Regions from separate parts of the Aestuariirhabdus haliotis genome, predicted to be linked through region 2. Evidence: predicted binding sites of a transcription regulator. Region 2 holds the regulator's gene; each other region holds the start of a gene.
What was found. The regulator LexA, encoded in region 2, represses DNA repair genes until DNA is damaged. The targets are predictions, from matches to a motif close to TACTGTNTANNTANACAGTA.
Positions count from the first base shown of each region.

Region 1: ruvC (crossover junction endodeoxyribonuclease RuvC) is a predicted target of LexA. The motif match lies at 3,170-3,189, and genes of this name have one in related genera.
Region 3: recN (DNA repair protein RecN) is a predicted target of LexA. The motif match lies at 2,220-2,239, and genes of this name have one in related genera.

Region 1 covers NZ_JAKSDZ010000017.1:35,447-46,273, reverse strand. The annotation lists gene tolQ (protein TolQ) at 1-317, opposite strand, end outside; gene ybgC (tol-pal system-associated acyl-CoA thioesterase) at 453-869, opposite strand; gene ruvB (Holliday junction branch migration DNA helicase RuvB) at 885-1,898, opposite strand; gene ruvA (Holliday junction branch migration protein RuvA) at 1,945-2,556, opposite strand; gene ruvC (crossover junction endodeoxyribonuclease RuvC) at 2,617-3,135, opposite strand; gene MIB40_RS11375 (YebC/PmpR family DNA-binding transcriptional regulator) at 3,513-4,259, opposite strand; gene aspS (aspartate--tRNA ligase) at 4,346-6,130, opposite strand; gene MIB40_RS11365 (FmdB family zinc ribbon protein) at 6,314-6,562, opposite strand; gene MIB40_RS11360 (OprD family outer membrane porin) at 7,146-8,543, shown strand; gene MIB40_RS11355 (OprD family outer membrane porin) at 8,810-10,189, shown strand; gene MIB40_RS11350 (HU family DNA-binding protein) at 10,512-10,827, opposite strand, start outside.
Region 2 covers NZ_JAKSDZ010000003.1:108,325-119,151, reverse strand. The annotation lists gene mfd (transcription-repair coupling factor) at 1-3,372, shown strand, start outside; gene MIB40_RS03780 (CsiV family protein) at 3,369-4,343, shown strand; gene MIB40_RS03775 (S-methyl-5'-thioinosine phosphorylase) at 4,355-5,098, opposite strand; gene MIB40_RS03770 (mechanosensitive ion channel family protein) at 5,095-6,234, opposite strand; gene nagZ (beta-N-acetylhexosaminidase) at 6,253-7,233, opposite strand; gene MIB40_RS03760 (L,D-transpeptidase family protein) at 7,267-7,755, opposite strand; gene MIB40_RS03755 (TetR/AcrR family transcriptional regulator) at 7,820-8,449, opposite strand; gene lexA (transcriptional repressor LexA) at 8,645-9,241, shown strand; gene MIB40_RS03745 (hypothetical protein) at 9,340-9,570, opposite strand; gene MIB40_RS03740 (DUF6586 family protein) at 9,639-10,088, opposite strand; gene topA (type I DNA topoisomerase) at 10,085-10,827, opposite strand, start outside.
Region 3 covers NZ_JAKSDZ010000005.1:133,644-144,470, forward strand. The annotation lists gene dnaK (molecular chaperone DnaK) at 1-1,296, opposite strand, end outside; gene grpE (nucleotide exchange factor GrpE) at 1,457-2,065, opposite strand; gene recN (DNA repair protein RecN) at 2,267-3,937, shown strand; gene fur (ferric iron uptake transcriptional regulator) at 3,959-4,360, opposite strand; gene MIB40_RS06380 (outer membrane protein assembly factor BamE) at 4,492-4,974, shown strand; gene MIB40_RS06385 (acyl-CoA dehydrogenase) at 5,112-7,589, opposite strand; gene MIB40_RS06390 (patatin-like phospholipase family protein) at 7,913-9,124, shown strand; gene MIB40_RS06395 (MurR/RpiR family transcriptional regulator) at 9,179-10,063, opposite strand; gene MIB40_RS06400 (N-formylglutamate amidohydrolase) at 10,251-10,827, shown strand, end outside.

The sequences.
Region 1 (10,827 bases), on a different contig from region 2:
TGCGCCCCATCCATGACGGCTTCAGGGTCCGCGTCGGTCTGCTGGCGCAAGCGGGTAAACTCTTTAAAACCGACTCTAAAAATGTGCTCTGCACCGCTATCCGGGTCCGGTTGGGTAGACACCTCTCGATACAACTTGCCCAGATCGATGCCAGACCAAAAACGATCCTCGAACGCTCTCAGGGAGTTTCTGGTGTTGCGCAGCAAGATAGCCCGCTGAATGATCATGACCCAGGAGACAACGGATGCCACAACCAGCAACAGCATGACCAGCTGAACCACCCAGCTGGCTTCGACAATCAGACTCCACATTGGCATGGTTTCGTTCACAAAATTCTCCCTAATGGACTTGTTTTATTTGCCGGCAACTATTTTTGCTGTCATCGACAGTACCACAACGATCATACCAGCATAAAAAGAGATCGGAATGAACAGAGATGACGGTTCTGTGACTCAGGGCGCGCTTGCACCATCCGCAAGGGCAGTTCGCATCGACTCGGGTATGGCACAGGGTTTCATTCCATCGGCTCGCAAACAGGCAACTTTGACTTCTGCCAAGCACAACAGATCGCCTGAATCCTGATTCAGAACTCTCTGCTCGAATAGCAGATAACTGCGTGCAGTGCGATTCACTCGCAATTCCAGTCGCAACAAATCATCCAAACGCGCCGGACTGTGGTAACGCGCATTGAGACTATGCACAACAAACATGAGGTTATCTTCGAACATCCTCTTTTGCTCAAACCCGAGCGCCCTGAGATATTCCGTGCGCGCACGCTCCATAAACTTCAGGTAATTAACGTAGTAGACTATGCCACCCGCATCGGTATCTTCAAAATAGACCCGAGTGTTGATCACAAACGGTGACACGTCAGAACCTCCCACTCAAGCCTCACCGCCGGGCACAGGCAGGCCGAAGTGCAGATAAGCGTGACGAGTCACAACCCGCCCACGAGGTGTACGCATGATAAAACCCTGCTGAATCAAGTAGGGCTCCAGAACATCCTCTATGGTGTCACGCTCTTCGCTGATGGCCGCCGCCATACTGTCTATGCCGACCGGACCGCCATCAAACTTGTCAATCATTGCCAGTAACAGCCTTCGATCCATATGATCAAAGCCCTGATGATCCACATCAAGCATATTCAGGGCCTTGTCAGCTATATCCTGACACACTCGCCCCTCCCCCTTGACCTCGGCAAAGTCCCGCACCCGGCGTAATAATCGATTGGCAATACGCGGAGTGCCTCGAGACCGCCGAGCAATCTCTCCGGCTCCAGCCTGATCAATAGCCACCCCCAAAATACCGGCAGAACGACTGACAATGTGGGTCAGATCTGCGACCGAATAGAATTCAAGGCGCTGCACGATACCAAAACGATCACGCAGCGGCGACGTCAACAAACCGGCCCGAGTTGTGGCCCCCACCAGGGTAAAAGGGGGAAGATCCAGTTTGATGGAGCGGGCTGCGGGCCCCTCGCCAATCATAATATCGAGCTGATAGTCTTCCATCGCGGGGTACAACACCTCTTCAACCATTGGGCTGAGACGGTGGATTTCATCAATAAATAACAGATCGCCAGGCTCAAGGTTAGTCAGCATGGCCGCCAAATCACCGGCTTTCTCGAGTACTGGGCCAGAAGTCGTCTTGAGCTGCACCCCCATTTCCGCGGCCAGTATATTCGCCAGCGTGGTTTTGCCCAATCCGGGAGGGCCAAAAATCAAGGTATGGTCCAGCGCTTCATCGCGGTTACGGGCCGCGCTGATAAAAATTTCCATCTGCTCACGCACCACTGGCTGGCCGACATAGTCAGCAAGGCGTGAAGGGCGAATTGCCCTGTCTTGCGCTTCTTCAAGCGAGTTACCAGCCGTGGTCAGTATTCGATCTGAATCGATCATTGATTAGCTACTTCACCTGTTAAGTTTTAAAACGATTGTCCGCAAGCTAGCCCATACCCTTTAAAGCCTGTCGAATGATCTCTTCACTGGACAACCCTTCTTCGGCTCGCGCAACCGCTCGACTGGCCTCGGCTGGCTTATACCCCAGGGCCACCAGGGCACTGACTGCATCCTGCACGGCACTCTGTTCGACGACCGGTGCATTACCGGCTGCGGCTTGCATCTCGGACAGGTCGCCAGAACCCGCAATATTCAACCCGTCCAATTTATCACGCATTTCAACGATCAGGCGCTCGGCGGTTTTCTTACCCACTCCGGGCAATTTAACCAAGGAAGCGCTGTCATTGTCATTCACACAGCGCACAAAAGCGGGTGCCTCAATACCGGAGAGTATAGTCAGGGCCAATTTAGGGCCCACCCCATTAACACGGATCAGGGTACGAAACAGTTCGCGTTCCTGCCTGTCAGCAAACCCGTATAACAACTGGGCATCTTCTCTCACCACAAAATGGGTGTACAGGGTCACTTCTTGCCCCAACTCGGGCAAACGATAGAAAACACTCATCGGCGCATCCACCTCATAACCCACCCCTCCAACTTCAATCAGCAGGTTAGGCGGTTGTTTCTCCAGCAAGAGCCCACGCAATCGACCTATCATCTACCCCTCACTCTCCATTACCGGCAACAATTACCATGCCACACTCTAAAGTCATATTATTTACCGTAGCCGACCCCTGCGAATCTTCGAAGCGCCCGCCATACGCACCATCCCTTGCCGTGTATGGGCATGGCATAAAGCCACAGCCAAAGCATCGGCGGCATCAGCCTGAGGCTTACTTTCAAGCTTGAGAATAGACTGAACCATATGCTGAACCTGGCTCTTATCAGCACCACCATTACCTACGACCGACTGTTTTACCTGGCGTGCAGAGTACTCCTCTACTTCCAAGCCCTGATTGACCGCCGCCACAATCGCGGCGCCGCGGGCTTGACCAAGTTTCAATGCCGAATCCGCATTGCGGGACATAAAAACCTGCTCGATACCCACCGTTTGTGGGCTGTATAGCTCGATAACTTCGTTAATACCCAGGAACACCTGATGCAAACGCTCAGGTAAGGCTTCCCCCTTTATACGAATACAACCACTGGCCACATATTCGCTCAGGGCACCCACCTGATTTATCACGCCATAACCGGTAATGCGAGACCCTGGATCGATGCCCAATATCAACGTCATATTTATTAACGCCTGCTCCATTAAACTTTCGACATACTGTACACATATACACTAGATTGTGAAAGCGGCCTCTGAACATAGCTGCAAACTACCGAACCAGCCAATGCCGTAACCGATCGTTATCACCGGTTACAAAACTGCTATGTAATAGCGTTCGCTTTCCTCCTATTCTGCGATGAGTCCCCGTTGATGGCCTTCTCATGAGCGAACGCGTTTCCACCATGCTGAAAATTCTGTTGATTACCTCGGCACTCTTTATTCTTCTGCTAGGGGTCAACCTTTATCTCTGACCCTTGCCCCCCATGTCACCAAGGCTGTCAGCCACAAAAAAAGAGCGCATCAGCGCTCTTTTTTTATTCCACGACGAGGGGTAGCAATTATTCCATTGCTGATAACACTGCATCCGGTATCTCAGCGTTGGTGTAAACGTTCTGAACGTCATCCAGATCTTCCAAATGCTCCACCAACGCCATTACCTTTTCGGCTGATTTCTGGTCCAGTTCTACCGTAGTCGAGGCCACCATACTGACCTCACCGCCCGCGGCCACTACGCCCGAGGCTTCCAGACTATCTTTGATGGCACCAAACTCGGTCCAGTCGGTGATCACCTCGATAGAACCATCCTCATGGGTCAATACATCCTCGGCCCCGGCTTCCAGCGCCGCATCCATCACCTTCTCTTCATCCGCACCAGGCTCAAAAAATATTTGACCCTTACGGGAAAACAGATAAGCGACCGAGCCATCGGTACCCAAATTGCCTCCCCGCTTGGAAAAGGCATGCCGCACTTCGGCCACCGTGCGATTACGGTTATCGGTCATCACTTCCACCAAAACCGCGACACCGGAATTCCCATACCCTTCGTACACCAGCTCTTCGACATTGTCCGCTTCATTGGTACCGGCTCCACGAGCGACCGCACGATCAATGGTATCGCGCGTCATATTGGCAGCCAGGGCTTTATCCATCACAGCACGCAGGCGGGGATTATCCTCGGGAGCCGGGCCGCCCTGCTTGGCAGCAACGGTCAGCTCACGAATGATCTTGGTAAATACCTTACCCCTTTTGGCATCCTGGGCTGCTTTACGGTGCTTGATGTTCGCCCATTTGCTATGACCCGCCATAAAACCCTCCTACCCTTTTACCAAAAAAGCCTGACTGGCTAATAACGTGCTATTCGCACATTAAACAGCCGAACCAGCCATCAACACTAGTCTTTGGCTTCGGCCTTGCTTTCCACCTGACGCAAACGGATATGCAGCTCGCGCAGCTGTGGCGCACTGACAGTCCCTGGTGCATCCGTCATGACGCAGGCGGCGCTTTGGGTTTTCGGGAAGGCGATCACTTCACGAATAGACTGAGCGCCCGTCATCAGCATAACGAGACGATCCAGGCCAAAGGCCAAACCACCATGAGGAGGGCAACCGAATTGCAGTGCATCCAGCAGGAAGCCAAACTTTTCACGCGCTTCCTCATCTTCGATACCCAACACTTTGAATACAGTTTGCTGCATGGCCTGATCGTGAATACGAATCGAACCACCACCAAGCTCACAACCATTCAGAACCATATCATAAGCCCTGGAAAGCGCCTGCTCGGGCTGCTCGATCAACGCCTCCGGTGTGCAGGATGGCGCCGTAAACGGGTGATGAAGTGACGTCAGCCCACCATTGCCATCCTCCTCGAACATGGGGAAATCAACCACCCACAATGGCGCCCACTCGCAGGTGTACAGATCGAGATCTTCACCCAGCTTCAAGCGCAGGTGACCCAGAGATTCATTAACAATTTTTGCCTTATCGGCACCAAAGAAGACGATATCACCGTTAGCGGCTTCTACCCGCTCCATCAGAGCCATAACGACCTCAGCAGGCATAAACTTGATGATGGGCGACTGGAGGCCTTCGATACCTTTCTCTACGTCATTAACCTTGATCCAGGCCAACCCACGCGCACCATAAATGCTGATGTACTTGGTGTAGTCATCGATCTGCTTACGACTCAGGGTCGCACCGCCGGTCACTTTCAAGGCCGCAACACGGCCTTTCGGATCGTTGGCTGGGCCATTAAAGACTTTAAAGTCGACTTGCTGCATCAGGTCGTCAACATCAACCAGTTCGAGCGGGATTCTCAAATCGGGTTTATCACTGCCGTAACGCTGCATCGCTTCGAGATAAGGCATGCGAGGGAAATCGCCCAGATCAACCTCAAGCAAACGCTCGAACATCTGTCGGATCATCCCCTCTGCCATTCCCATGATCTCCTCTTCATTCATAAAAGAGGTCTCAATATCGATCTGGGTAAATTCAGGCTGACGGTCCGCACGCAGGTCTTCATCGCGAAAGCACTTGGCAATCTGGTAGTAGCGGTCAAAGCCGGAGACCATCAGTAGCTGCTTAAACAGCTGGGGCGACTGGGGCAGAGCAAAGAAATTATTGGCATGGGTTCGGCTTGGCACCAGATAGTCACGCGCCCCCTCAGGGGTGGCACGGGTCAAAATCGGAGTTTCAATATCCAAAAAGCCGTTATCATCGAGGTAGTTGCGAATAGCCGTCGTGATCCGTGAGCGAAAACGCAGCTTCTGCTGCATTTCCGGACGACGTAAATCGACATAGCGATACTTGAGACGCACATCTTCACCGACACTCTGATGCTCATCAAGCTGGAAAGGAGGCGTCGCGGCACTGTTCAGAATAACCAGCTCTTTACCCAGCACCTCGATTTCGCCGGTTGGCATTTCAGAATTCACCGTACCCTCAGGTCGTGCACGCACTCGCCCCTTAACCTGAATCACATATTCATTGCGGACTTTATCGGCCAGCTCAAAGTGCTCTTCGGTATCCGGGTCAAAAACCACCTGAGCGATACCATCACGATCGCGCAAATCCAGAAAGATCACACCACCGTGATCCCGACGACGGTGCACCCAACCGCAGAGTGTAACCTGCTGATCGATGTGTGAGCTGTTGAGTTCGCCGCAATACTGACTGCGCATAATTGGTATCCTGTTTCTCAAATAATGGTTGTAGTTAGCCTTGTAGGCTGGAATCTTCAGCAACCTAAGGCTGCTGAGGCTATATGTTGAGTGCACCCTATCCTATTGAATGCCACAGTCAACAACCAGACACGGCCTGCAGGGCCGCCAATGGCCAGTATAAAGGTCGAAGTTTTGCTGACATCAAGCCTTGGCCATATCGTCAGAGCCCTTCTTGGCTCCGTTATCTCCGGCCAGATTCTTCTTGCTGCCCGTCTTAAAATCCGTCTCATACCAGCCACCACCGGCCAAACGAAAACCCGGGGCCGATATCATTTTACTCAAGGCATCTGCTTCACAATGCGGACAACAGGTCAGAGGTTGATCGCTAATTTTCTGGATCGCTTCGTGACTCTCACCACAGGCAGCGCAGCTATATTCATAAATCGGCATAATTGAACCCGTAACTCTTTCTACTGCTTTAGATCTTGAACTTATTTTTGTGTGGAAATCCCGGATCGACAATCGCAAGATCCTGCCGCCTTCGAACAGGCAACCCACCCAACAAGGCGCGCGATTATACCCCGATTCAACCAAAATATGGCAATCCCGAAGAAACTAAAAAACCACAACACAAGCTAAAAATAAAAAAGCGACAAAATAGACCATCAGCAGACAGATTTAGTCCGTCGTGAACCACGCAAAGATTAGCCCAAAGTAGTATTGTCGAGACCCGCAAACCAAGGATCAAAAAGTTCTTTTTAGGCCTTTCGTACCAGCCAAAGAGTGCTTTTTAGACAGTTTTATTTGTTCAAGATCACTTTTTTCGGTATTTACGCGCTCAATCCGTATTTACCGTTGCATTCTTCCGTTATTTTTATTACAAACTGTTGTCATCAATCGTTCATAATGATGAGCGAATATGATTCCCGGATGCATCAGCTGCCATTTGAGCTGAGGCAACTGGAATTTTTGGGTCGTACTTGGGGTAAGTTCACGACTCAACAACACACGAAACCTTAGGAGTAGGTCTTATATGAACGCTTTTAAAATCTCTGCATTGGCAGCTGCTGTTGTAGCCGCTTCCTCTGTATCTACCGTTGCACAGGCTGACGCCGCTCAGGCATGGAGCCAGTTTGCTAACGATAGCTCTCTGTCTCTGCACTTGCGTAACTTCTTCCACGATCGCGATCGTGATAATAACGGCTTCAACAAAGGCCAAGATTCCGAGCAACAATCTTGGGCTCAGGCTTTCCGCTTCGACTTCGCCTCCGGCATGGCCGGTAACGATGTGGTTAAAGTCGGTGTAGATGCTTATGCTTACTATAACCAAAAACTGGCAGGTGACAGTGGCGAAGGTGGCCTAGGGACCCTAAAAGGGGATTGCCCAAGTGATATCGATGTTCACAAAGGCGCGGATGCCAAGTGCTCTGGCGGCAAACAAGAAAGCCACGGTAAAGCTGGTGCAGCATTGAAGCTTAGCATCGCCGACATGGCCATGATTAAAGCAGGTCAGTTCCGCATGTCCGGCCCAATGGTTAACGATTCCGACTCTCGCAACCTTCCCTCTGTTCGTGAAGGTGGCCAGATCCGCTCTACTGCTTGGGAAAACCTGAATCTATACGGACAGGTAGTAACTGGCGGCTCAGCGAAGACCAACTCAGGCACTTCTGAGTACGAAGTAAACGGCGATAAAGAGAACGTCTACGTTGTTGGTGGCGACTACAATTTTGCCGGTTTGGGCAACGGCCTGCTGATTTCTGCCGCTTACGGTAAGCAAACCAACAATTTGCAAGGCTACTACCTTGCTGCAGATATTGATTTCGATCTGACAGACAATGTAAACCTCGCTTTGGGCTCTCAATATGGATCTGCTTCTCTGATTGGTGATTTCGAAGACGAAAACAAAGCTGACGGAAACAAGGAAGATGATATTTACTGGTACGACTTAGGCGCCAGCCTTAGCTTCGGCCCAGCCAAAGTATCTGTTTCATATCAAGCAGTTGAGCAACAGGATGCCGATGACGGCTTTGGTTTTGATACAGCAGCCTACTCTTGGGAAGGTGGCGATGACGATACCGGTTTTTACGGTCGTAACTCCGTACAGATTGGTGATTTCCACGAAAACGGTGAAACCTCTTACCAAGTTCGTGGTGATCTCGACTTTGCTGACCTGGGTGTACCTGGTTTGACTCTGATGGCTCGCTACATTGATGGTGAAGTAGACAAGGATTCTCTTGGCTCCACTAAAGATGCTGACGAAACCGAACTGGACCTGGAAGCTGCTTACACCATCCAGTCTGGTGCGGCTAAAGGCCTGAAGTTCCACCTTCGTTACGCTCAGTATGAGTACGACACCAACGAGACAGGTGATAAGGAACTTGAGCTGGATGACTTCCGTTTCATCACCTCTTACACTCTGTCTGTATTCTAATCTCGCCTGAGACTAGAGTTTGATAGTGTTAAAACCACCGCTTCGGCGGTGGTTTTTTTTGCCCCCAATTTATTCAGCCAACCTTCCAACAAAGCCAACCACCACTTAAAAGCCACACCAATCCTGCTGTTTTCTTGACAGATCCAGCTCCCTGACGTAAATATCAATAGGTTAATGTTCTATTAATGGCAAGGGGAACGGCAGTTTTCATTACCTGCCTGGTCATTTGAGCAACAACAACTATCTGTCACACAGGAGTGGAACTCATGCGTTCTTTTAACAAGACTTTGCTGTCTTCGGCAATCGCCGTACTGGCGGCCAACACCAGCTGCTCGGCCAGCGCCGATATGATGACCAAAATGGTCGACGACAGCACCCTAGACATCAAACTGCGTAACGCGTACTTCAGCAAAACCGACAAATACGGCGGTTTTGAGCACAACGTATTGGGCGAAAAGAAAGAGATTCGGCAATGGGCTCAGAGCGCCGAAGTTAACTTCAGCTCCGGCTACTTTGGCACAGAAGACTTCGGCATCGGTGCTGACGTGTCTTACTATGGCGCTGTTAAGCTTGCTGCCGACGAGGATTCCAACACCAGTGGCGACTTACTCCCCCAAGGAGACAGTGGGGATATCAATAATTACGGCAAGCTAGGCCAGGGGTTCGTGAAACTTCAGGCACTGGACATGATCAACCTGCAAGCCGGCCGCATGGTACTGGACAACCCGATTGTCGCCAGCTCTGGCTCCCGACTGACCCCTAGCAGCTTCGATGCCGTGCAGGGCCAGCTATCTATAGCCGACTTCGGTTTTTATGCCGTTTATACTGATGAATGGTCGCCTCGTAACCAAAGCGGAACACGAGAATTTGATGCTGGTGGTAAGGATATCGATGACATCATCGTATTCGGTGCCACTTACAACCACGACAGCGGCTTTGGCGCTGAAATAGCTTACGGCGAATCTGACGATTTCGTCGAGAAACTGATGCTAAATGCGTATTACACCTTTAAGTTGGGTGAAGATCGCAGTATCGATCTTGATGCTCAGTACTACACCTTTGAAGATGCCGGCAATCTTTGGACGGATGCCACCGCCCTGACGACCACATCCAAAGCAGACAAGTTGGACGCTAAGACTTACAGCCTTCGTGCCGCATATAATACCAATGACTGGACATTCGCCCTCACTTACACCAAAAACAAAGACGACAAAGCCTACTACTACATGTATCAGGATGAAAAAGGCGAATACGACCATGGTATGACTTACCTCTACACATCCATGCAGGTATCCGATTTCCTGGCCAAGGAAGAGGACGTCTACCAGGGCCTCTTTAGCTATGACTTTTCCTCACTCGGCGTACCTGGCCTGAATGCCTCTTATAGTTACACCTATGGCAAGGATGGTGAATGGGTATCCAGTAATCGAGCAGATCCCGACAACGGCAAGGAGTATAACGAATGGGAAAGCGAGTATAAGATCAGCTATACCATTCAAGGTGGGCCACTCAAAGACCTTAGCCTAAGCTACAACTACGCCAGCTACAGCAACAATGCGCCAGCATCTCGTAGCGGTGAAACCTTCGATGTGATCGAACAAGATGATCACCGTGTGTATGTGGATTACACGATCTCCGTGTTCTAAACGCATTCATATCCTTAAGGTCGAAAAAGGGCTGCATTCGCAGCCCTTTTTTTATTCTGTATGCCGGTTATCCCGCTAGCTCAAACCTTTCAAGCATAATCAGCCTTGCCAATACATGAGCATTCCATAACGGGTAACGACCAGACACCTCATTATTGCTTAAGGCAATTCGCTCTTGCGCCTTTGCTTTCGGCATCATGGCGGCTTGATAGTTACCCTCGCTTCGCTACTTCCACCCTCATTGTCTTGGGCTGCATATGTACATCCTGTACATAAAAAAAGCCCTCACTGGGAGGGCCTTTTTATCATGCTTGACGGCTGATCAGCTGAGGGCAAAATCTTTCAGTTTCTTCAGAGGCCGCACCTTTACCTGAGTGGTTGCAGGCTTGGCTTTGAACATCGTTTCTTCACCAGTAAAGGGGTTAATACCTTTACGCGCCTTTACAGCCGGCTTTTTAACGGTGGTTACTTTGAGCAACCCGGGCAGAGTAAATTCACCACAGGAACGTTTCTTGATATGACGTTCCATCAGAACTGACAGCTCATCGAGTACAGCCGCCACTTCTTTCTTGCTCAAACCCGTATTATCGGCGATTTCACCCATAATCTGGGTTTTGGTAAAACGGTCTTTGACCGCT
Region 2 (10,827 bases):
GGCCTGGCGGTGGCCAAAACCGTAGCCCAGCAACAGGGCTTACTACTGGTCATCACTCCAGATTCGGCCAGCGCCGAACAGCTTGAACACCACCTGCACTTTTTCCTGCGAGGCGACAAGAACACCGAAATACTGCCCTTCCCGGACTGGGAAACCCTGCCCTACGACCACTTCTCTCCGCACCAGGACATCATTTCCCAACGTCTGTTGACCCTCTATCAACTGCCCCGAGTCAGTTCCGGGGTCATGATCGTCTCCGTTACTACCCTGATGCACCGACTGTCTCCAGTGGATTACTTGATGGGTAACAGCCTGATCTTGAATCAGGGTGACAAGCTCGACCTGGAAGCGAAACGACGCGAACTGGAGTTTGCCGGTTATCGCTGTGTTGATAGCGTCTATGAACATGGAGAATTTGCCCTCAGAGGCTCAATTCTTGATGTGTTCCCGATGGGCAGTCAGTGCCCCTATCGCATTGATCTGTTTGATGACGAAATCGACAGCCTTAGAACCTTTGACCCGGAAACCCAGCGATCTATCGATCGCGTCGAGAGTATTAAGCTCCTACCAGCCAAAGAGTTCCCTCTGTCCAGGTCTGCTATTCGACAATTCAAAGATGCCTGGCATGAACAGTTTGATGTTGACCACCGGGAATGCTCCCTCTTTATGGATGTCAGCCAGGGTATCAGCCCAGCAGGTGTTGAGTATTACCTGCCGTTGTTTTTCGAAAGCTGCGCGACCCTGTTTGATTATCTACCCGAAGACAGCCTGCTAATGACATTAGGCGGCGCCGAACAGCAGCTACAGCAGTTTTTGGGGGAAGTGCATGAGCGTTATGAAAGCCGGCGCTACGACAGACAACGGCCATTACTGGAGCCTCACAGGGTATTTTTGACCGATGAGGAATACCATCGAAACATTAAGCAGTTTGTACGAATTGAAGTTTCTCATAGCGAGCAAGCAAGCCGAGCAGGGGCGGTCAATTTCGGTTTTGTTGCCACCCCGGAGCTGGCCATCGATAGCCACAGCGACGCCCCTTTCAAGCGTCTGCAAAGCTTCCTCGATAAATCTCCCAGCCGGATTCTGTTTTGCAGCGAATCGGCCGGGCGTCGGGAACAGCTGCTTGAGTTGTTAGCACAATCTGGAATACAGCCTACTGCGTACGATAGCTTCGATGCGTTCATGGTCGGTGAGCAAGCTTTCGGTATTACTGTGGCACCGATAGAAGGTGGCTTCTGGCAACCTGAACATCGATTACTGGTGCTCGGTGAGAATGAGCTCTACGGACAGCGGGTGCTTCAGCGCAGGCGTCGAGACAAGCAGCAAGACCAGTCCGAACTTATGGTTCGAAACCTGACCGAACTTCAGGTGGGAGCACCGGTGGTGCACCTGGACCATGGTGTTGGGCGTTATCAGGGCCTACAAACGATAGAGATAGAGGGCGAGACAGCGGAATTCCTGACCCTGCTTTATGCTAACGAAGCCAAGCTGTATGTGCCAGTCTCTTCCCTGCACTTGATCAGCCGATACAGCGGTACGGAAGAAAGCCTTGCCCCACTCCACCGACTGGGTAGCGAACATTGGGAAAAGGCCAAGCGTAAAGCCGCCGAAAAAGCCCGGGATGCGGCCGCCGAGCTGCTCGATATCTACGCAAGGCGGGCAGCACGGCAAGGGTTCCGCTTCAGTGAGCCGGACAGTAGCTATCATAGCTTTGCTGCCGACTTTCCCTTCGAAGAAACCCCGGACCAGCAAACGGCGATCGCTGCGGTTATTAAGGACATGGCCGCCGAACGCCCTATGGACCGTTTGGTCTGTGGTGATGTCGGCTTCGGTAAAACCGAAGTCGCGATGCGGGCCGCATTTCTTGCGGTACAAAGCAACCGCCAGGTGGCTATTTTGGTACCGACGACCTTGTTGGCGCAACAGCATTATGAGAGCTTTCGCGACCGTTTTGCCGACTGGCCGGTCAATGTCGAAGTGATGTCCCGTTTCAAGAGTGCGAAGCAGATCAGCGATATCCAACAAAAGATTGCTGAGGGGAATGTCGATATTGTTATCGGCACTCATAAAATTTTACAGGCGGAACTGAAGTTTAAGCAGCTGGGCCTGCTAATCATCGACGAAGAGCATCGCTTCGGGGTTCGGCAAAAAGAACGACTCAAATCCCTCAGGGCCGAAGTGGATATACTGACCCTGACAGCAACACCGATTCCGCGAACCCTTAATATGGCGATGGCCAGCTTGCGGGATCTGTCGATCATTGCCACTCCGCCCGCGAGGCGTCTATCGGTTAACACCTTTGTCCGCCAGCAAGACGATTCGGTCACTAAAGAGGCCATATTACGAGAGCTGCTGCGTGGCGGACAGGTTTACTACCTGCACAACGAAGTCAAAAGCATCGAACGGGTCGCCCGCGAACTGGCTGAGCTGGTACCAGAGGCCAGAATTGGTATTGGTCACGGGCAAATGCGCGAGCGTGAACTCGAGCAAGTCATGTCAGACTTTTACCACAAACGTTTCAATGTGCTGGTTTGCACGACCATTATTGAAACCGGTATCGACGTCCCAAGCGCCAACACCATTATTATCGACCGAGCTGACAAGTTTGGGCTCGCGCAACTGCACCAGCTACGAGGCCGTGTGGGTCGTTCTCACCACCAGGCTTATGCGTACCTTTTAACACCCAACCCCAAGGCTCTGACAAAAGACGCACAAAAGCGGCTTGAAGCCATTTCAGCCGCCGCGGATCTGGGCGCTGGCTTTACCCTGGCTACCCATGATCTGGAAATCCGTGGTGCCGGAGAGCTCCTCGGGGATGATCAGAGTGGGCAAATTGAAACCGTAGGTTTTAGTCTTTACATGGAGATGCTGGAACGCGCCGTAGAGTCCATCCGCAAAGGAGAAACACCGGACACAACCTTAGAGCCAGACCAGGGGCCAGAAATCAATCTTCGCGTACCCGCTTTGATTCCCGATGATTATGTGGGAGACATTCATGGCCGTTTGATTCTCTACAAACGCATCGCCAGCGCAACGGATAACAGCACTCTCAGAGAACTACAGGTAGAGATGATAGATCGCTTTGGGTTATTGCCCAATAACGCCAAACACCTTTTCCGAGCTACCGAGTTAAAACTGCAAGCGGCGGCGCTGGGCATCAAGAAAATAGAGGCCTCGGCCAAAGGTGGACGCATTGAGTTTGGCGGCCAGACAAGGGTCGATCCGCTAACAATCGTGAAGTTGGTCCAATCACAGCCTCAGAAATATCGCCTTGAAGGCGCCACTGTGCTGAAATACGGCCTGGATATGGACAGCATTGAACAGCGCTTCGAACGCACCGAACAACTAATGGGCTTATTAACCGCATCATGAAATCATTTTTTCTCAAGATCCTCTGCTCACTGCCTGCTATCGCCATTACGACCCTGCTGGGAATAGCCCCTACGATGGCCTCAGAAACCGATGAAGCCCGCTGGTTTCAGGTTGAACTGATCGTATTCGAGCACCAGGATCCCAATAGCGATGAACAATGGACAGAACGGTACCTGGACAACAGTGTCACTGAGCAGCAAAGCTTCGCTGAGGACGTTGAGCCGGTAATTGTCAGCGAACATGACAATGCGCAATATGAAGCCGAAGCCGACACTGCCCCTGAGCAACAAATAACGGCAACCGAGGTTCAAGAATCGACGCTCATCCAGCTGAGACACGCAGACGGGCAAGCTTTCTACAGTACTCAAATACCCGCTCAGGATACCGGCCGATCAGGCAGTACAAATGCAGCATCCGCCTGGGTATTGCTAGCTGAACCATCACTGCAACTCACCGACAAATCGGCCCGACTGCAAAAAGCGGGAGATTATCAGGTATTGTTTCATCAGGCTTGGCGGCAACCGATGGTTGAGTCCTCAGAAGCTCCATGGATCCGAATCGAAGGGGGCCAACGCTATGCCGACCAGCCTGTGCTAACAGGGTCGGTACGTTTTTCGCTAAAACGCTATCTGCACATCACCACACAGCTTTCACTGACTGAATACGAGCCTTTCCAGAATCTGGCCAGCGAGATTCCGGATGACTACATCAGCAATGAAGCTAACCTGTTAACACCAGCCAATGCTGGCTCACAGAACGGCTACGAACCCTTGCGACGTTTCGATCTTCAGGAAAGTCGGCGAATGCGCAGTAACGAACTGCATTACCTCGATTCGCCGGTTATTGGGGTGTTGGTCAAAATCACCCCCTTTGAACACACCGAGCCCCCCTTGGCGTTAGAGGAGGAACTTTCTGCTGAAACGGCCGAGCAGCAGGATACCTCCCAGACAACAACGCAAACGACCCAATAGAGGTTTCAGGGCTACCCTGCCTTCAGGGTTTCGCTCAATAAGCTAGTGACCTGAGACATCCCACTAGCGATGACCTGATGAATATCATCCATGGTAATGGGTTGCTCGGTTCTACCGGCAGCCCAGTTGACAACCAACGCCAGAGTGGCGTATTCCATCTCTAATTCTCTGGCAAGCGCAGCTTCCGGCATGGCCGTCATACCGATGATATCGACACCGTCACGTTCGAGTCGATCGACCTCGGCAGCGCTTTCGAGACGTGGTCCCTGGGTGCAACCGTAAACACCCCGTTCGACAACATCAAGCCGAAGGCGTTTGGCAGCCAACAACAACTGCTGCCTCAGAGACTCGCTGTATGGTTGACTGAAATCAACGTGTACCACCTCAGTCAAATTTTCGGCAAAAAACGTATGCTCACGCCCCCAACTGTAATCAATGATTTGATCCGGCACGACCAATACTTCGGGACCCATTTCCGTGTGAATACCACCGACCGCATTAATTGCAATTATTCTATCGGCCCCGGCATCCTTCAAGGCTTGCAAGTTTGCACGATAATTGACTTTATGCGGAGGAATACGATGAGGAATACCGTGACGGGCCAGAAACATGACTTCGGCCCCATTGAGTTCACCGTATACGATGGTGGCTGAGGCTTCTCCCCATTGAGTATCGATCGATACTATCTCCGATCGGTTATTCAGACCTTCCAGCTCATAAAGCCCCGACCCTCCAATAATTGCCGTGATGCTCATAAAGACCCTTCCTTGATCGTGCGGGTTGACGGCTCAGGGGCATTATTCGCTGAGACAAAAGCCTCAATTTCCGGAGCGTGAAGCGTTCGTGTTGGAAAAGCTATCTCAGCATTTTCTTGATCGATAATAGACATAATACCCAGCAATATTTCCTGCTTGATTTCATGGTACTGAACCCAGTTTGTGGTCTTGGTGAAACAGTAGACGAAGAAATCGAGTGAAGATGGGCCGAAGCTATTGAAGTTAACGATTAGAGTTTGATTGGTATCGATGGCTGGATGCTGTTGCAGAAAGTTTTTTACCAACCGAATAATGGCTTCAACTTTCTGGGAATCATCGTAACGCAAGCCAATGGTTTCATAGATGCGTCGATTGCTCATGCGCGATGGGTTCTCAACCGAAATACTGGTGAAGGTGGAATTCGGCACATACAGCGGACGCTTGTCGAAGGTACGGATGCGAGTTTGACGCCAGCCGATGTACTCAACGGTGCCTTCGATTTGCTTGTCAGGCGAGCGGATCCAGTCCCCCACCTTGAAGGGGCGATCCAGATAAATTGTCAATCCACCAAAAAAGTTGGCCAACAAGTCTTTGGCAGCAAAACCAATCGCTATCCCCCCGATACCGCCAAAGGCCAATACGCCGGATATGCTGTAACCCAGAGTTTGCAAGGCAACCAGACTTGCCGTGATGATAATCGAAGCCCTTAGCAGCTTGCTGATCGCCTGAAGTGAGGTTTCATCGACGGACTTACCTCGGATATCCCCCTTGCCCAGCACCTCCTCTGCCCCACGCACCAGGCGCACCAGAAACCAGGCCAACAGCCAGACAACCAGCACATCCCGTACCGAGTCGATAGCATCAAAGAGGTGAACGCCCGACCCGCTATGGGCAATATCAATCGCCCAACCGAAACCAATTACCCAGATAAGGAACGATAGCGGCTTTTCTGCAGCCTTGATAATGACATCGTCCCAACGATTCTGGGTGCGCTCGGTTTGCTTACTGAGTTGGCGTAATACCAGAGTAGCTATGTACTGGGCAATCAGGGTCAGGGAGACCACCAAAAACACTTCGTAAGTCCATACATCCCACTCCTTGACCAGAGAGCCAAAACCCTGCAAATACTCCTTCATAATTATTCACCCATCTCCCTATAATTTGTCTAGCTCAGCAATCACGCGTTGCTGGCGCTCAACGTCCCGTTTTGAACTGAGATTACCCCGTAAAGAAGCCAGTCGATGACTCGGCTCAACCTCGTCACGTTCGAGAAACTCCAGCACTTCCCTCGCGCCATCAGGATTGTTGCACACCAACACCATGTCGCAGCCGGCGGCTAAGGCACTGCGCGCCCTTTCGGCATAGTTACCAGCTGTACTCGCACCCTCCATGGAGAGATCATCACTAAAGATCACCCCGTCAAATTCAAGCTGGGTACGCAATACATTTTGAAGCCAGTACGGTGAAAAACCCGCCGGCAAAGCATCGACCTTTTCGTAGATTACATGGGCTGGCATAACCGCATCGAGGCCCTGTTCACACAATGCCATAAACGGCTTCAGGTCTTGCGATAATATAGCTTCAAAATCGCGTTCATCCCTGGGAACTGCCACGTGGGAATCAGCGACCACCCAGCCATGACCCGGAAAATGCTTACCAGTGCTGACCATTCCAGCGCCGTGCATCCCTCGAATCAAAGCACCAGCCAGATCAGCAACATGCTCAGGATTTGACGAAAATGCGCGATCACCAATCACGTCACTGCGCTTGAAATCCAGATCCAGCACCGGAGTAAAACTGAAATCGATACCGCAGGCCAAGAGCTCGGCTGCTAGCAGCCATCCAACATCCTCTACCAGCTGCAGCGTTGCAGGCTTGTTTCGAAGGTAATGCTGCTCAAAGCATCCCATGGCAGGGATTCTGGTAAAGCCATCCCGAAAACGTTGTACTCGTCCGCCTTCATGATCGACCGCAATCAGCAAATCAGATTGAATCGTTCGAATAGAATCTGTTAACTCGACAATTTGGGCACGACTGGAAAAATTACGAGTAAAAAGAATGACTCCACCACAGGCAGGACGCTGCAATAGTTCAGACTCTTGTTCTGTCAGGCTTGTGCCTTCAAGGTCAAGCATTAATGGTCCTGGGCAGATCAACCCTTTCTCCTTTTACAATGTTGAATTGGAAATAATAACGGACTCCCCGACACTAACACGGTCATACAGCATCACCAGATCCTGATTACGCAGGCGAATACAGCCATGGGATTTGGGAACACCCATAGGTTCTGTATCAGGTGTGCCATGTATGTAGATATATCGAGCCATCGAGTCGACATCACCAAGACGGTTTACGCCGGGTTCAGTACCGCAAAGCCATAGGATCCGGGTCAGAATCCAATCCCTGTTCGGGAAGGCTTGCGCTAATTCGGGCGAATAGATCTCACCTGTGGGCCGACGACCAACCATGACCGAGTTGAGGGGTAACCCGTCACCAATTTTTGCGCGGATATAGTGCTTTCCAAGCGGCGTTTGCTCACTGCCACGGGACTGACCAGCGCCGTTGGAGGCGCTTGAAATTGGCACAGTAAAGTCCACCATCGAGTCTGATTTATGACGTAACAGCTGCTGAGCAATAGAAATGTAGATGGCCAACAAAATCCCCTCGAGTCCAGCGCTTCAGACTACTTAAAAACAGCACCAAGTGGAACTGTAGAAGGGGTTAATGACGCATGCCTGATGCCAGAAAGGGAACCATTCGATGAAGAATACTGGCAACCGAAGGATTGTCATTGTAATCACGAGCAGAGATGGCTTGCATGGCATCGAAACCGGACATGGTAAAAGCCAGACTTCCCAGCATAAAATTGACTCGCCAATAGAGATCTGCAGGGGTAAGGCCAGGAACCGAGGCCGTCAACAAGCTCATATAACGAACAAAAACGTCAGAATAGGCGCTTCTCATGTAACGACGAAGGTGCCCTTGTGACTGAGAAAACGCCAGCCCCAGCAAGCGCATAAAAACAGAGAGATCATTTTCGGAGCGAGACTCAACTCGCAGCGCAGTCTCAACCAGTAACTTTAAGCAGGCTTCTATATCGGTAGGCTGGCCGTTGCTTTGTGTTTCCAATCGCTCGAGTTCGGCATCCAACAACTCACAAAAGGGATCGAGAAAACGAGAAAAAACTGCTTGGATAAGCGCCTTTTTGGAACCAAAGTGATAATTAACAGCGGCAAGATTAACCCCTGCCTGACTGGTTATGGTACGTAGAGAGGTTTCGGCAAATCCCTTCTCGGCAAATAGTTGCTCTGCTGCATCCAATATGCGAACTACGGTTTTGGATTGAGCCATCTTTTATTGTTCTTAATAGTTGAGTTGATGAATGTACGACCGTTTCAAACATACGTTTGCCTAGATATAAAGTCAATAATTTCACCTGCTTGGAGCGACTAAATAAGACGCTGTTCATACGCCGCGTTTGCCAACCGAGAAAAACTGTATATAATTCCAGTAGCTGTATAAAAAACCATACTTACAGGCAACCTCATGCAAAAACTAACAGCACGGCAAGCAGAAATTCTGGAATTTATTAAATCTTATATCGATGAAAAAGGTTTCCCCCCCACGCGAGCAGATATCGCCAAACAACTTGGATTTCGCTCACCCAATGCCGCCGAGGAACACCTAAAAGCATTAGCCAGAAAGGGTGCCATAGAGATCATTGCTGGTGCATCCAGAGGCATTCGCATTCCTGAATCGGAAGAGGACGGCCTTCCTATCGTGGGTCAGGTAGCCGCTGGAAGCCCTATACTGGCGATTGAGCACATAGAGGAGCACTGCCCGGTTAAATCCGAGTTTTTCAATCCCAATGCCGATTACCTGCTCCGGGTTAAAGGCGAGAGCATGCGTGATATTGGCATCCTGGATGGCGATCTGCTTGCGGTTCACAAAACCCAAAGCGTTCGTAACGGACAGGTTGTTGTGGCCAGGGTTGGTGATGAGGTTACGGTAAAACGGTTCCATAAGAGCCGCAACAAGGTCACTCTTTTCCCTGAAAACGAAGAGTTCGAACCCATCAACGTGGACTTGAGCCAAGACGACTTCGAAATTGAAGGGCTAAGTGTTGGTGTAATTCGACGCTAGAAAAGCCTGGATCGCACTTAGAATGCGGGCGGTAGCATAAGGCGTTTGGTGAGAGTTGGCACCTCTATAGAAAGAGAGGTGCCAGATTACAGAAGATATTAGTGAACGGTTCGCGGCGCTTCAACTTCGGAGGCACCTTCTGCCATGCTGCCAACCATAGCAATACCGGCATTGATCATGGCCTTGGCCACCTCAACATGACCCTCTTGCAGAAAAAGCTTGGCTTCTTCAGAGAAGTTAATGGTGACAAGAGGTTCCTCTTCGTCAGAGCGCTGCAGAACGATCTCACCGGAAGGAAGCTCGACAATTTCAAGATAGGAAGCGGGCATGACGTACTACTCTCGCGTTAGGGCCGGCTAGTCTATCACTTTCCCTAACTGACCACTACAGTAGCGCTTTAACACTCTTCAGAAGTTTCACGCATTCGTCTGATAAGCTCACCCAACAAACGGTGCCATTGTCGGCACTGATCGACATCGACCCCGCCAGAAACTGCAATAGCCCTCGTCAAGCCACCCGTGCAATAAGACACTCTTGCATTTAGCATTGAATGCAGCCAGGAGCCTGAATCAATCGAGAGCTGCTGAAGCTCATTGAGCTCTGGGCTATACAGCCCTGCTCGACGAAGTTCAAAAAGAGTTTTATCGATGTTTTCAAGTTTGGCATTGTAGCCGCACTGCCCGGCGAGCTCGGCACAAAGTGCACCATACGCAGAATCCAATCCCCTAAGAACTGCTTCAGCATAGGCATCAGAGAGAGCAGCATCTGCCCCCCTCTCTGCCCACTCCCCCAGCAACAACCAGACCTGATGCAGGGAACGGTTGGTTATGTGCGAATAATCGATCACGCTTTCTTCTTACGAGGCTTGCCCTCTTCTACCCAGGTACCGTCCTGGAATATTGCCTTCCAACCGGAGGCCTTACTATCAACTTCACTCATCACATACTGTTGCTTGGTTTTGCGACTGTAACGGATGATTGAGGGGTTGCCGTCAGGATCCTTCCTGGGAGCATCCAGCAAGAAATGGTATTTAGGGTCCAATGCAGCCTGGTGAGGCACAAGCTCGGCAACCAGGGGTGCTCGGGTCTCCCGGTTTTTGGGAAACTGGCTGGCAGCAAGAAACAACCCGGCCGCACCGTCGCGAAGGATATAGGTATCATCAACCTTCTGACAGCTCAATTCCGGCATAGGAATCGGGTCCATCTTGGGTGGAGCCGCCTCTCCGCTTTTCAGCAACTTGCGAGTATTCTTGCATTCGCTATTGGTACAACCAAAGTATTTACCAAAGCGACCACTCTTGAGCTGCATCTCTGCACCACATTTATCACAATCCAGAACTGGACCTTCATAGCCCTTTATCTTGAACTGCCCCTGCTCCACTTCATAACCGGAGCAGTCCGGGTTATTACCACAGACATGCAACTTACGAGACTCATCAATCAAGTAACTTTCCATAGCGGTGCCGCATATCTTACAGCGATGCTTGGCACGTAAGGCCTTGACCTCGGCCTCATCATCATCAAGAGCAATGGCTTCTTCACCCGGAATCAGGTTTACCGTGTTCTTGCAGCGCTCCTTGGGAGGCA
Region 3 (10,827 bases), on a different contig from region 2:
ATTATCATCGGCGGTCGAGAACACCTGAGATTTCTTGGTAGGAATTGTGGTGTTCTTTTCGATCAGCGGCGTCATAACACCACCCATGGTCTCGATACCCAGAGTCAAGGGGCTAACATCCAGCAACAGCACGTCAGTCTTGTCACCGGACAGTACGCCAGCCTGGATAGCGGCACCCATGGCAACCGACTCATCAGGGTTAACGTCTTTACGCGGATCGCGACCAAAGAACTCTTTTACCTTGGACTGCACCAGCGGCATACGGGTCTGACCACCAACCAGGATCACCTCATCAATATCGGAGATATCGAGGTCTGCATCTTTTAGCGCAGTACGGCATGGGGCGATCGAATTCTCCACCAGGTCCTCTACCAAAGATTCCAGCTTGGCGCGGGTCAGCTTGACGTTAAGGTGCTTGGGGCCAGTCGCATCGGCAGTCACGTAGGGCAGGTTAACGTCGGTTTGCTGCGCGGAAGACAATTCGATCTTGGCTTTCTCGCCAGCTTCTTTCAGACGCTGCATGGCCAGCGGATCACCTTTCAGGTCGATACCACTCTCTTTCTTGAAAGCTTCGGCCAGATAGTCGATAACACGCATATCGAAATCTTCACCACCCAGGAAGGTGTCACCGTTGGTGGCCAACACTTCAAACTGGTGCTCACCGTCAACATCGGCAATTTCGATGATGGAGATGTCGAAAGTACCGCCACCCAGGTCATAAACCGCAACGGTCTTGTCCCCGGCCTTCTTGTCCATGCCGTAGGCCAGCGCCGCAGCCGTTGGCTCGTTGATGATACGTTTTACTTCCAGACCCGCGATCTTACCGGCGTCTTTGGTCGCCTGACGCTGGGAATCGTTAAAGTAAGCCGGCACCGTAATAACGGCTTCAGTAACCGCTTCGCCAAGGTAGTCTTCGGCGGTTTTCTTCATCTTCTTGAGGACTTCGGCAGAAACCTGCGGTGGCGCTTTCTTGTCACCCTTGGCTTCAACCCAGGCATCTCCGTTTTCGGCCTTGATGATCTTGTAAGGCACCATGGAGATATCTTTCTGTACTTCAGCATCTTCAAAACGACGACCGATAAGACGCTTGATGGCGAACAGCGTGTTATCAGGATTGGTCACCGCCTGACGTTTGGCAGGCTGACCCACCAGGGTTTCACCGTCGTCGGTGAACGCGATGATAGAAGGCGTAGTACGATCGCCCTCAGCGTTTTCCAATACTTTGGCTTTATCGCCATCCAGGATTGCCACACAGGAGTTGGTGGTACCCAGGTCAATTCCAATAATCTTTCCCATCTTTTTTCTCTCCAATCCCGCCCCGCTGGGGGCGTCATTTCGTTATCTAAAATTCGGTTTTAAGGGGCTACTGCGATTGTGGGCGTCGCTGATCAACAGATCGGCCTTGCTTTCATTCAATCGGCTACTGTCTTTCTATATGTGTGCGCGCCCCAGATTTTCAAGCCTGTTCGTCAACTTTTGACTGCGATGCCTTGGACACCACAACCATGGCCGGACGCACCAAACGTCCATTGAGGGTGTAACCCTTCTGAAAAGCCGCAATCACGGTGCCGGGCTCTACATCGGCATTTTCCTGCATGCTCATCGCTTCATGGAACTGGGGATCGAAAGGCTCGCCAACAGGGTCTAGTGCAACCAGATTGTATTTGCCCAGCGCATCCTGAAACATCTTGAGGGTCATCTGCATACCCTCAACCATGGCTTTTTGCGCTTCATCTTCAGCGTTGGCGCTGTCCACAGCTCGCTCAAGGCTATCGATAACCGGCAACAGATCAGCGGAGAACTTTTCCAGGGCGAACTTGTGGGCTTTTTCTACATCCTGCTCGGCTCGTCGTTTTACGTTCTGCGCATCAGCCTGAGCACGCAATGCCTGCTCAGAAACTTTGGCAACTTCTTCCTGCGCCGCTTCAAGCTCAGCCTTAAGGCTATTTATCTGCTGATCGGAAGACTCAACAGAGGCCCCCTCTTCTGCCACGATCTCTTCTGCCGCCGATTGCTCAGGCTGCATCTCTTCATTTTGTTCAGGATTTGATTTTTGCTCGCTCATCCGGCCTTCTCTCGCTACTCGGTCTACGCGGAAGATAACGCCCTCCGCAACTCTCAGTCAGTGCACTTATATGGGGTTACTCCACAAGGTTTCAAGGGCTATATCGCTTAATTAACAACAGCCCACGAAAAACCGTTGCACCACCCCGACAAAATACTGTATATATGAACAGCATAATCGCCTATATCTCGGAGGCTACCCATGCTGACCCACCTATCCATTCGCAATTTCGCCATTGTCGACCACCTGGAACTGGACTTGAAATCCGGCATGACGGTGGTCAGCGGTGAAACCGGTGCTGGCAAGTCCATTATGCTAGACGCACTGGGATTAGCATTGGGTGACCGATCCGACTCAGCCAGCGTGGGCCAGCAGGATGAACGGGCGGAAATCATGGCCAGCTTCGACCTGAGCCATTGCCCGCAAGCTCGCAAATGGCTGGATGAGCGGGACCTGGTTCAGGAACAGGAGTGTATTCTACGCCGGGTCATCACGCGCGAAGGCCGCTCTCGCGGCTATATCAACGGCAGCGCCTCGCCTCTATCCGACTTGCGCGAGCTGGGCGAAATGCTGATCGATATCCACAATCAACACGAACACCAGTCACTGCTAAAAAAAGAAACCCACCAATCCCTGCTCGACAACTGGGCCGACTGTCAGGAACTGGCCAGCCAGACTCGACAGATCTGGCAACAATGGCAGCGCCAGCAACAACAGCTAGAACGCCTGAGCAGTGCCAGCGAGGAGGAAAACGCTCGAGCACAATTACTGAGCTATCAGCTCAGTGAACTCAATGCACTGGACCCTCAGGAAGGCGAATACGAAGAGCTGGAAAGCGAATACCGGCAACAAGCCAATGCCGGCCAATGCGTACAAAGCTGCCAGCAGGTAGTGCAACTCTGCGCTGAATCCGATAGTGGTAACGCATTGCAACAGCTCAATAACAGCCTGCACCTGCTGCAAGAACTGGCCAACAACCACGCGCAACTGCAGGAGAGTATCGATCTGCTGACCAGTGCCCGCATACAAATTGAAGAAGCCAGCGGCACCCTCAATCATTACCTGGACCATTTTGAAGCCGACCCGGAGCGCTTGTTCGAACTGGAAGAACGCTTGAACAGTTTTAACAGCATTGCTCGCAAACACCGAATCAGCCCTAATGACCTACCCGGGTTGAGCGAGCGGCTCAACGACGAATTGGGGCAACTGCAATGCACTGATGAACAGCTAGAGCAACTGGAAAAAGAGGTCCAGTCACAACAGCGGCATTACCAGACACAAGCGAAGAAGCTGCATCGAGAGCGGGAACGCGCCGCACCTCGACTGGCGAAAGCGGTAAGCGAGCAGATTCGTCAGCTCGGCATGCCCCAAGGGCAGTTCAGCGTTGACCTGAAACCTCTGACAGAGGGCAACGCCAATGGCCTGGAAGCAATAGAATTTCTGGTAAGCGCCAACCCCGGGCAACCCGCCCGCCCGCTTCGCCAGGTGGCTTCCGGCGGTGAATTGTCGCGCATCAGCCTGGCCATTCAGGTCATCAATGCCCAAACCAGCACGATTCCCACTCTGGTTTTTGATGAGGTGGATGTCGGTATTGGCGGCGGAATTGCCGAAGTGGTAGGGCTACGACTGAGACAGCTGGGTGAAGCCGGCGGTCAGGTTATCTGTGTAACCCACCAACCCCAGGTCGCCTCCCAGGGGCATCACCACCTTCAGGTGCAAAAACAGAGCAAACGCAATCACACCCATACTCGAATCGAGTCACTCGAAGGCAATAGCCGAATCGAAGAGGTCGCGCGTATGCTAGGGGGAATGGAGATGACGGATCAGACACTAGCCCACGCAAGGGAAATGCTGGAACGGGCCGGTGCCTGATGTAAGGGCATGATCAAAGACTCAAGATCGTTTCTTTACGTACAACACCAGCTTGTGATCGACCAGGTCATAACCGTGCTTCTCGGCAATTTCCGCCTGTAAACGTTCGATATCATCACTATAAAACTCGACAATTTCGCCGGTATCCATACACACCATATGATCGTGGTGTTCATCTTTAGCGATTTCGAAAACGGAGCGGCCATCATTAAAATTATGACGGACCAATAAACCCTTCTCTTCAAACTGGGTAAGCACTCGATACACTGTCGCCAGGCCAACATCCTCGCCCCCAGCCATCAGTGCCTTATAAACATCCTCAGCACTCATATGACTGTTTGGTGCCGATTCGAGCAGCTGCAGAATCTTAACCCTTGGCACAGTGACCTTCAGGCCAGCATTTTTAATGTCTTGCTCTTCCACAACCTCTCCTTTACCGTCGATTGACTCTTAGCAGATCGAATAATATCGGGTATTATCACATTATCAGACAATCATGTGAAAGCATCTGCACTCAGGATGCCTCACCATCACGAAGAACAACAGCTACCACGATGTATAACCTTACCAAGAAAGGCTTGCTAGTTCTCACGCTAGCCACCGCTGCAGGATGCTCCGGTTTTCCAGGGGTACACAAGATCGATGTCCACCAGGGCAACGTTATCACTCAGGAGATGGTCGACCAACTCCGCCCAGGCATGACCGAACGACAGGTTCGCTTTGTTATGGGCACCCCCTTGATGGTCAGCACCTTCGACCCCAACCACTGGAACTACCTTTATAGCATTCAACGAGGTGGCGCCAAACCCGCCAAGGAAACCCTGAGTATCATCTTCAGGGACGGCGAACTTTACCAACTGTCCGGTGACTTCCGCCCCAATTCCGGTGTTAGCCGAACCGAATCGGTTCAGCAAGAACGTACTGAACAGCTCCTGCAAGACATTCAGGAAGAGCAAAAAGCCGAGGGCGTCGATCCCAACGCTGCTAGCCAGCAGCCCCGCGAGCTGGGCCGGCCCGGCATTGGAGCCCCTCAGTAGAGCTACTACCGGATTTCAGCTGGTTGAATCGACATTCGCCCCTGCATCAGATCATCTGCTCTCGGGCCTTAACCATCCCCCAAAATAACAAACCCCGAACAATGATGATTGTTCGGGGTTTGCTCTATCAGAAAGGATCAGTGAATGGGGGCAGGCTGCTTATCGGGCTTACCGTTGTGCCAGATTACTTTGCTCTTGTTTCGTGCCAACTCATTAAACGCAAAGTCATCTACGGTTAACATCTCCAGCACTTCTGCCTCGTACTGCTGCATAAATTCAAGGTCCTCTTTACTGATCAAGCCAGCCTGGGCTGCGGCGTCGAAACGTTGCTCCGGATGCAGCGCCGTATTGGGCAACTCACCCTTGGCATATGCTTTTTCAACCAGGCGGTAGATATCCGTGGCTTTATTGTTACCTTCCAGCAAAGCGTTATAACGCGCCAACGGATTATTTTCCTGCCCCTCCGCCTGCTCCAACCAGGTATCTTCAAGCATAAAAGAGCGCAGCGAGGAGTCCGTTGATACCGAGCGAGCGATGGTATTGACCAGAGAATCTGCCGGCATCTTTCGGCTGCGACCAAAGGGCATGACCAGTACACGAACCGCACGAGCCGCCCAGCGATTGGGCAGATTATCGAGCAATTCGATCATCGCTTGCTCGGTCCGATACAGTAGCCATTCACAACTGTACTGGAACAGGGCTTCTTCATTGTGTACAGCCCGGGTTTCATGCCAGTGCTTGAGCACCATGGTTGTCATGTACAAATTGGACAGCATGTCACCGAGTCGAGCCGAAAGCAGCTCACGCTGTTTAAGCGATGCCCCCAGGCTGGCCATTGCCACATCGGCCAACAGGGAAAAGGCCGCACTGTAACGGTTGACCGCCCAGCCATAGACCTGAGCTTCTCCAGGTAAAGGCGTTTCGTCCATAGGCAGTTTGAGACCTGCACTCAATGCACGGGCAGCATTTCCCGCCACCATACCAATATGACCAAAGATCGCTTTATCAAAAGCTTGCAGATCGTTCTTCTCGGCAGCTTCCAGTTCCGGCAAAACATAGGGATGACAACGAATCGCCCCCTGGCCAAAGATCATCAGGCTTCGAGTCATAATATTAGCGCCCTCGACCGTGATCGACACGGCGGTCGCGGCGTACCCTAACCCGAGGTAATTACGAGGCCCCAGCGTAACGGTCTTGCCGCCATGAATATCCATGGCATCAATCAGCATTTGACGCTGGAACTCGGTCAACTGGCTCTTGAGAATCGCCGAAGGCACCGCCGGTTTTTCACCCGCATCGATCATATTCGCAGTATGTCGAACGGTTGCTCGGGCAATGTAAGCCATGGCAGCGATTCGCGCCAACGGCGCCTGCACCCCTTCCATATCGGCAATGGGCATATTGAACTGGCGGCGGATTCGGGCGAAACCGCCTGTGAGCCCGGTAACGTAGCGACCACTGCCACTGGCGCCGGAAGGCAAGGTGATACAACGACCCACCGACAAACATTCAACCAGCATACGCCAGCCTTGCCCGGCCATTTCCGGACCACCAATTAACCAGTCCAGGGGAATAAACATATCCTTGCCCCGCAAAGGTCCATTCATAAAGGGGCTACCAATCGGAAAGTGACGACGACCAATCTCCAGACCTTCGGTCTCCCGTGGCACCAGGGCGCAGGTTATACCGATATCCTCTTTGTCCCCCAGTAATCCGTCGGGATCAAACATGCGAAAGGCCAAACCAACCACGGTGGCAATAGGCGCCAGGGTGATCCAGCGCTTCTCAAACGTGAGCTTAACGCCCAGCACTTCCTTACCATCGACTTCACCTTTGCAGACTATGCCGACATCCGGAATCGAGGTCGCATCGGAACCCGCACGGGGCGCCGTCAAACCAAAACAGGGAATGTCACGCCCGTCGGCCAATCGAGGCAGATAATGGTCCTTCTGCTCCTGAGTTCCGTATTTCAGCAACAACTCACCCGGGCCCAAGGAGTTAGGAACACCCACGGCCACCATCAGCGTTTCGTTGGATGACAACTTTTGCAGGACAGCCGACTGGGCTTTCGCGGAAAAGCCCAGGCCACCATACTCTTTGGGAATAATCATGCCGAAGAACTTTTCTTTCTTCAGGTATTTCCACAGGTTCCCAGGCAGATCCGCTCGTTCGACTGCAACCTCCCAACCATCACACATACCCGCGGCAACGCTGCATTGCTTCTTTAGAAAATCCCGCTCTTCGGCACTCAAGCCGTTATCGGGATTAGAGAGCAAATTATCCCAGTCTGGTTTGCCAGAGAACAACTCTCCATCCCAGCCAACAGTGCCGGCCTCCAGGGCAACCTGTTCGGTTTCTGAAACCTTGGGAGAAACCGATTTGAACATTGCCAGCAAACGAGGACTCAACCATTGCTGACGAATCGCCGGCAGACCACAGAGAACAACGGCAACGGCCGACACAAAGAGAATAAACGCCAGCAAGGGTGAACCCATCATGCGACCAACAACTGCCAACGCAACCAACCCAAGGGATATCACCAGGGCTCCAGATTCCCGCTTGAGCAGCTGCATCAAGACGGCGACAACAAGGATTATCAGCAATAAATGATTCATAAGTCTTCTCTGTTTCCTTTTTGAAATAGACGCTAGCCCTCGGCCCGTATTGCCGATTCAGGCGAACCAACTGACACCAGTATAGGGGCTTGCCTCCTCACTAGCCATGACCTGCAACATCTCAACCGTAGAGCCATCGGCACTTATAATGCAGACCAAATAGCACCCTGAAAAGTTCAGCTTCAACTGACATTGGCGGCCCTTCGCCCCAGATAAAGAGCACCAACGCTCAATTGTATCAACCTGCACAGAGCTCCCTGCCCATTCTGCCGATAAAACAGGTAGAATCCCCCTATTCGCAGCAAAGGGAACCTACCCAGGCAATGAGGTTTAACAAGAAACAGGTAACGCCTGCTCCCATCAAGGACAAGCGCGCCCTGGTACTTTCCGGAGGTGGCGCACGAGCCGCTTATCAAGTAGGCGTACTCAAGGCGATCACCGAAATATTACCCGCCAGCGCCCATAATCCCTTCGCCATAGTCTGCGGCACCTCGGCCGGAGCCATTAACGCGGCGGCACTGGCCAGCCACCCCGGAACCCTCAGGGAGTCGGTGGGCAACCTCGAGAACCTGTGGCGCAACCTGACTCCGGAACAGGTGTATCGAACCACCCCAGGCGCGCTACTGGGTAGCCTGTTTCGACTCGGCATGTCGCTTTTTAATCAGGGTGCCACAGAACGCAAGCCACTCTCATTATTAGATAATCAGCCACTGGAAGAGTTGCTCAAAAAGGTGATCGACTTTGACCAGCTGGATGACGCGATTGGCAGCGGTGCACTGGAAGCGCTGTGCGTCACCGCGATGGGTTACAGTACCGGCCAATCTGTCAGCTTTTTCCAAGGCCACCCAGAATTACAGCCCTGGCAACGCTTTCAGCGCGTCGGCTCGCCCTGCGAGCTCACCCACCAACACCTGTTAGCGTCTTCCGCCATACCCACCATTTTTCCAGCGGTAAGAATTAACCGGGAATACTTCGGTGACGGCGCCCTGCGTCAGATGGCCCCGATCAGCCCAGCCCTGCATTTGGGGGCCGATCATGTACTGGTCATTGGTGTCAGCGGCAACCGCAACCCCGTACACTGGGGCAAGCGCAAAGCGGTTCGGCACACACCCTCCATGGCTCAAATTATGGGACAGATGCTGAATAGCGCCTTTATCGATGCTATGGAAAGCGACATTGAGCACCTGGAACGTATCAACAAGCTGCTCGAATACATCCCGGAAGAGGTCAGGCGCGCCGAGGGGCTGCCCTTGCGAGGTGTGGACAGCCTGATCATATCCCCCTCCGAGGAGATCGACATTATCGCGGGCCGTAAAATCCGTTCGCTCTCCAGCAGCCTTCGTTGGGCTCTACGCACCGTAGGGGCAACCAAGAAAGGCGGTGGCGCGACTGCTGCCAGCTATCTGTTGTTCACGCCAGATTTTTGCGGCGCCCTGATCGACATGGGCTACAAGGATGCAATGTGGGAACGGGAATCAATCGAAGCTTTTTTTGACCAGGACCTCAACCAACCCGCAAGCGTACAAAAGGCCTGACAGACCTTTGGTACGCTTGTTTGGGCACCGCTGAATCCAGTCTCAGCAAACAGCTCAAGAAGAGCCCTGATTGAATTTCTTGAACAGCCGGGTTTCATCAAACAACCCTTCCAGCTCCCCCATACGTTCCTTGCTTTCATCCCAGATTTTGCTTTGCACCGAGGCGATAAGGGCTTCGACAAAAAACAGAATAACCACCGAGGAATCCCAGGCAGAGGGCGCCTCGATGCGCAGATTGAACACATGCTCGGCGTATTGCGCCGCCGGCGAGCCCCACTGATCGGTAAACAACACCACCCTTACGCCTCGAGCCTGGGCCATCTTGGCGAAGTGATTGATATTGTGCTCATAGCGCCTGATATCAAAGGCAATCAGAAGATCCCCCTGCTCCATATTCAGTAGATAATGTGGCCAGTTTCCGGAGTTCGACGTGACCCGGGTAACTCGCTTGCGCATCACCTGCATATGGGTAAAGAAATAATCTGCCAGGGAATGGGTGATCCGACCGCCGACCACATGCAATGCATGATCGGTATCCGATAACAGGCCGGTTACCGCGTCAAAGGTGGCAGGATCGACCTGCTTCAACGATTGATGCAGGTTATTCATGGTGACGTCGGCAAAGCGGTTCAGGATATGTTCGTCGGGTGCGCTATCACTCCAACGGTTAAATTTGGTGATCGGATTACTAATGGTTTCTTCGAGCTCGGTGTGCAACGACAGCTGAAAATCCGGAAACCCCCCAAAGCCCAGCTTTTTCACCATCCGCACCACCGTGGGGGTCGACACCTCAGCGGTAGCAGCCACCGCCGTAATACTGCCCAGACAGGACACCGGGTAATTCTCCAACATCGCATTAGCCAGCTGTCGCTCAGTGCGAGTCAAATTTTCAAACTGATTTCTGATCCGTTCTGCAACAGTAAAAGACGCCTTGCTCACTATAGATTCCCCTTTGTCCGGCGGCATGCACCATACCATGGCACCAGCATACATCCAGTGCGCACCAGTTTGTAGCATTTGTTTCAGAAATAAATTTGCCTGTTCATTTTATTTCTGAAATACTTGTTAAATCCTCACATATTGAGACAATAAAGTGAAACACAACGCGCAAAAGGATATGTCGCTGTTGGTTCATAAAGCAGTCGATACCATCAACGAGCACGGCACCGGCGGCTTTCTGCTAGTGTGCGAGCATGCCAGCAATCAGGTTCCCGCCGAACTCGATGGGCTGGGGCTAAACGATAAACAGATTGCCAGCCATATCGCCTGGGACCCGGGCGCTCTGGACGTGGCCAAGCGCCTGTCTTCGGCACTTGACTCACCTCTGGTCAGCGCCTGCATTTCCCGCCTCGTCTACGACTGCAACCGCCCTCCGGAATCTCCCGACGCCATCTGCAGCCTGAGTGAGCGAGATACAATCCCCGGCAACCTGAACCTCAGCGCCAAGGCTCGACAGTCCAGAATCGACCAGGTCTATCGGCCTTTTCAACAAGCTGTAGCCAAACTGGCAAGCGCCACAACCGCAGACAACCACCGCCCCTTATTGGTAACCATTCACTCTTTCGTACCGGTTTACAAAGGCGTGGGGCGTGAAGTGGAGATCGGCATTCTGCACGACAGTGATACTCGAATTGCCGACCTGATGCTGGACCCCGAGGCTCCCCATAATGGACTGCGTTTTCGTCGCAATGAACCCTACGGCC